2 regions of the Adlercreutzia wanghongyangiae genome follow, and region 2 is predicted to be linked to the other one. Evidence: riboswitches for the same ligand, from Rfam matches in the RefSeq annotation. Region 2 holds a riboswitch; the other holds the start of a gene.
The links. Region 2 has a riboswitch for thiamine pyrophosphate ahead of thiC (phosphomethylpyrimidine synthase ThiC). Riboswitches for the same ligand answer to the same signal wherever they lie in the genome.

Region 1 (2,194 bases), on a different contig from region 2:
CGGCCATCACCTCGTCCCAGGGCCCTTCGATCTCGGTGAACATGGAGGTGGTGCGGCAGGGAAGGCCCGACGCGCGGATGACGCGCACGACGTCGGCTACGTAGGGGGCCAGCTCGTCGCCCACCCCGAAGGGAGCGATGGCGACGGCAACGAGGGTGTTCATGGGGCGTCCTTTCTGACGGGTGCAATGCAAGCGGTCATTTCTGGTCACGGATTCGAGTTTTGTGCAGCGGCGCCGAGAGTAATCCCGCCGAATCGCCTTGGGAGCAACCCGTGGGGGCTGCGAGGGCGTGCAGAGGCGGCCTTTGTACGCCGTTTTGTCGTTAGATTTGCACAAAAGTCGAATCCGTGACCAAAGTCGGGGTCTTTTTGTGCAGCAAACGGGTTTCGGTTGTCGGGAATCAGGCGGCCTCGAAGGTGAGGGGCGCGTCGGCGGCCTCTTCGGGGATGATGTGGGAAAGCTCGTCCAGGAAGGCCACGGCGAAGCTGCCCGGGCCCTCGCAACGCGCCGCCGCCCGTGCGCCCGCAAGGTTGTAGGCGGTCGTAGCGGTAAGGGCAGCCGTGAAGGGGTCGGCCACGCAAGCGTACACCGTGGCCACGCCGCCGAGCGAGCAGCCCGAGCCGGTAACGGAACACATGAGCGGGCTGCCGCCTTCGGCTCGCACGATCACGGTGCCGTCGGTGACGAGGTCCGCCGGGCCCGATACGGCTACGGCGCCCCCGGTGAAGCGGGCGATGGCCACAGCGGCGGTGCGGGCGGCCTCCACCGAGTCGGCGGCATCCACCCCGCGCGGGCCCTGCGTGTCGACGCGCGCGGCATTCAGACCCCACAACTCGGCCACGGCGATGATCTCGGAGGCGTTGCCGCGCACGATGGCCGGCGGCCACTGGCGCACTTCCTGGATGAGCCGGGTGCGCAGGCTGCCGATGCCCACGCCCACCGGATCGAGCACCCAAGGCGTGTCGCCCTCGGCGCAGGCACGGGCGCAGGCGGGTACCGTCTCGGCGTATACGGGCAGCAGCGTGCCCAAGTTGATGTACACGGCGCCACCCAGGCCTGCCACGCACTCTGCCTCGTCGGGCAGGTATACCATGGCGGCCGAACCGCCCGTGGCCAGCTGGGCATTGGCGACGAAGTTCTGGGTGACAGTGTTGGTGATGGACGGCGCGAGCGGGTTGGTTTCGCGCACCTCGCGCACGGCGCGGGCCATACGGGTCCGCAGCTCGGCTTCGGCGATCTGGGTCATGAGATCGTTCCTTTCCGGAAGCAAAAAAGGCGCACCCTGGGGGAGCGCCTTATGCTGGTGAGCATGCTCCCTACGACAGTGTTAGCTGACAGGTTCGAAGGGTTGGGCGGCCGCCCTCTCAACCGCGGCGGCGACGCGCTGAACGTCGTCGGGCGGTACCCCTGCATGGGACACAGCCTACCATGCTTGCTTGTTTGCGCGGGCGGGAAAAACGCGCGGCCGGTCGAAGGGGCGTCCGAGAGTGCTCTGCGGCGAGTACAGCGGGATGGGCGCATGCAGACTCCCGCGGCCTGCTGCAGGAGCGATGGGCCCCGCTGCGTTTGCAGAGGTGCTGACTAGTGTCGGGCGGCACTGGCGGCCGCTGTGCTATCATGCCCCCATGATTTCTCGGGATGACAGAATCGGTGGGGAGCTTCCCGCCGGCAGCGTCATGGCCGCCATGTCCGGTGGGGTCGATAGCTCGGTGTGTGCGCTTCTGCTGCAACGGGCTGGTTGCGACGTGCGCGGCGCTACGATGGTGTTGCATGGCGATGTCGCAGCCGGCGCGGGTGGCGCAGCTGCCTGGAGCGAGGGAGCTGTCTGCGGCTCGTCGCGCGACGTGGAGGACGCGCGAGCCGTGTGCCGACATCTCGGCATTCCCCATGACGCCTTTGACCTGCGTGACCGCTTTGACGCGGCGGTGGTGCGTCCCTTCTGCGAGGCCTATTTGACGGGGCGCACGCCGAACCCCTGCATCGATTGCAACCGCTACTTGAAGTTCGAGGCGCTCCAGCAGCGCCGCCGCGAGCTGGGCCTGCGGTATGTGGCCACGGGGCATTACGCGCGGCGTCGGTGGGACGAGGTGAGCGGGCGCTGGCAGCTGCTGCGGGCAGCCGATGTCGCCAAAGACCAGAGCTACGTGCTGTACCATCTTACCCAGGACACGCTCGCGCATATGCTGTTTCCGC
Region 2 (2,194 bases):
TCCAGATGGGGTTTACCAAGCCGCGACGTTGCCGCCGCGCTGGTGCGCTCTTACCGCACCGTTTCAGCTTTTCTCCTGTGTCGCGCATGCTGCACAGGGCAGCATGTTCCGAGCAGGGGAGTCTTCTTTTCTGTGGCACTTTCCGTCGGGTCGCCCCGCCCAGCCGTTAGCTGGCATCTTGCCCTGCGGAGCCCGGACTTTCCTCGCACCCTTACGGGTACGCGGCCGTCTGGCCCGCTCGCCTGTGGTATTGTAGCAGAACAACGAGCAACATTCAGAAGGGATTCCCGTGACCACCTACGCTCTCGTCGGCGCCTCGGATTTCAATGCCGAGCACTTCGCGCAGCGCGCCGATGCAGGCGCCTTCGATGCCGTCATTGCCGCCGACGGAGGCTACGCATCGCTTGCGGCGGCGGGGTGCACGCCCGATCTCGCCATCGGCGATTTCGACTCGCTCGGCTATGTGCCCGAAGGCGTGCCCGCGAAGGCCTTCCCGCCCGAGAAGGACGCCTCTGATATGGAACTAGCGCTGGAGGCGGCCCTCGCGCGCAGTGCCGACGCTGTGGAGGTGTACGGGGTTCTGGGCGGCCGTCTTGACCACACGCTAGCGAACCTGCTGCTGCTCGCCTCCTTTGCCGAGCGCGGTCTTGCGGTGACGGCGGTGGGGGAATCTGAGCGCATCGCCTTCCTCGCAGGTCCGGGTGAGCTGGTGCTACCGGCGGCTGATGCGGGCATTGTGTCGGTGTTCTCGCTCACCGACGTCTCCACGGGGGTCGTGGAGGAGGGCTTGAAGTACGGCCTTGACGGCGTGGCCCTCACGAACCGCACAAGCTGGGGCCTTTCCAACGAGCTTATCGGCGCGCCCGCGCGCATTGCCGTGGAAAGCGGTACCTTGGCGGTATTCCTGCCCCTGTAGGACGCCCGCCCGCGCTCGCGCCGCTCGCGCCGCGCCCTTCCTTCCCTATACTGTTCCCACAACCTCATACCCGGGGAGCTTGCAGCCGCGCGGCGGCCGGGCAGGCTGAGAGGGGGCGCCGCACACGCCCCGACCCGAAGAACCTGATATGGGTAATGCCAACGAAGGGAGTCTTCATGACCGACACCGCATCGCGCGGCGCCGCAACCGGCCCGCAAGCCCCCGTCACCCAGATCGACTTCGCCCGCGCGGGCATCGTCACGTCGCAGATGGCCGCTGTGGCCGCCGCCGAGGCGCGCGACCCTGAGGCCGTTCGCGCTGCCGTGGCTGCCGGGCGCATCGCCATTCCCGCGAACATTCACCACGCAAGCCTCGCGCCAGCCGGCGTGGGCTCCACGCTCGATGGCGTGCCGTTGACCACCAAGGTGAACGTGAACCTGGGCATTTCCGGGGATCTGGCCGACGAGGCCGTGGAATGGGAGAAAGTGGCGGTGGCGCACGAGCTGGGCGCCGACGCCATCATGGACCTGTCGAATTCGGGCAAGACCCGCGCCTTCCGTCGGCGTCTTATCGAGCAGTCGCCGGCCATGATCGGCACCGTGCCCATGTACGACGCCATCGGGTATTTGGAGAAAGCGCTCGTCGCCATCACCCCCGAGGACTTTCTGGAAGTGGTGCGGGCACACGCCGAGGACGGCGTGGACTTCGTCACCATCCACGCGGGTATGAACCGCCGGGTCATCGAGTCGTTCAAGGAAACGGGGCGCCTCACCAACATCGTGTCGCGTGGCGGTTCGCTCATCTTCGCCTGGATGGAAGCCACGGGCCGCGAGAACCCCTTTTACGAGTACTACGACGAGGTGCTCGCCATCCTGCACGAGCACGACGTGTGCATTTCCATCGGTGATGCCATGCGCCCGGGCAGCGGTTACGATGCGACGGACGCGGGTCAGATCGCCGAGCTTATCGAAATCGGCAAGCTCACCCGCCGCGCCTGGGACGCGGGCGTGCAGGTGATGGTGGAGGGCCCTGGGCACATGGCCCTCGACGAGATCGCCGCCAATATGAAGCTGCAGAAGCGGCTGTGCCACGAGGCGCCTTTTTATGTGCTGGGGCCACTCGTCACCGACATCGCGCCTGGGTACGACCATATCACCGCGGCCATCGGCGGCGCGGTGGCGGCCGCATCGGGCGCCGACTTCCTCTGCTACGTGACGCCGGCCGAGCATTTGCGCCTGCCCGATGCGAACGATGTGCGCGAGGGGCTCGTGGCCACCA

Region 1: another riboswitch for thiamine pyrophosphate. It lies ahead of thiM (hydroxyethylthiazole kinase); the one in region 2 lies ahead of thiC (phosphomethylpyrimidine synthase ThiC).

The regions. Positions count from the first base shown of each region.
Region 1 is NZ_JAYMFF010000014.1:159,854-162,047, reverse strand. It holds gene VIN30_RS07870 (MTH1187 family thiamine-binding protein) at 1-163, opposite strand, end outside; gene thiM (hydroxyethylthiazole kinase) at 402-1,247, opposite strand; TPP riboswitch at 1,298-1,420, opposite strand; gene VIN30_RS07860 (MnmA/TRMU family protein) at 1,627-2,194, shown strand, end outside.
Region 2 is NZ_JAYMFF010000015.1:8,506-10,699, reverse strand. It holds RNA gene rnpB (RNase P RNA component class A) at 1-241, opposite strand, end outside; gene VIN30_RS08050 (thiamine diphosphokinase) at 290-916, shown strand; TPP riboswitch at 978-1,103, shown strand; gene thiC (phosphomethylpyrimidine synthase ThiC) at 1,093-2,194, shown strand, end outside.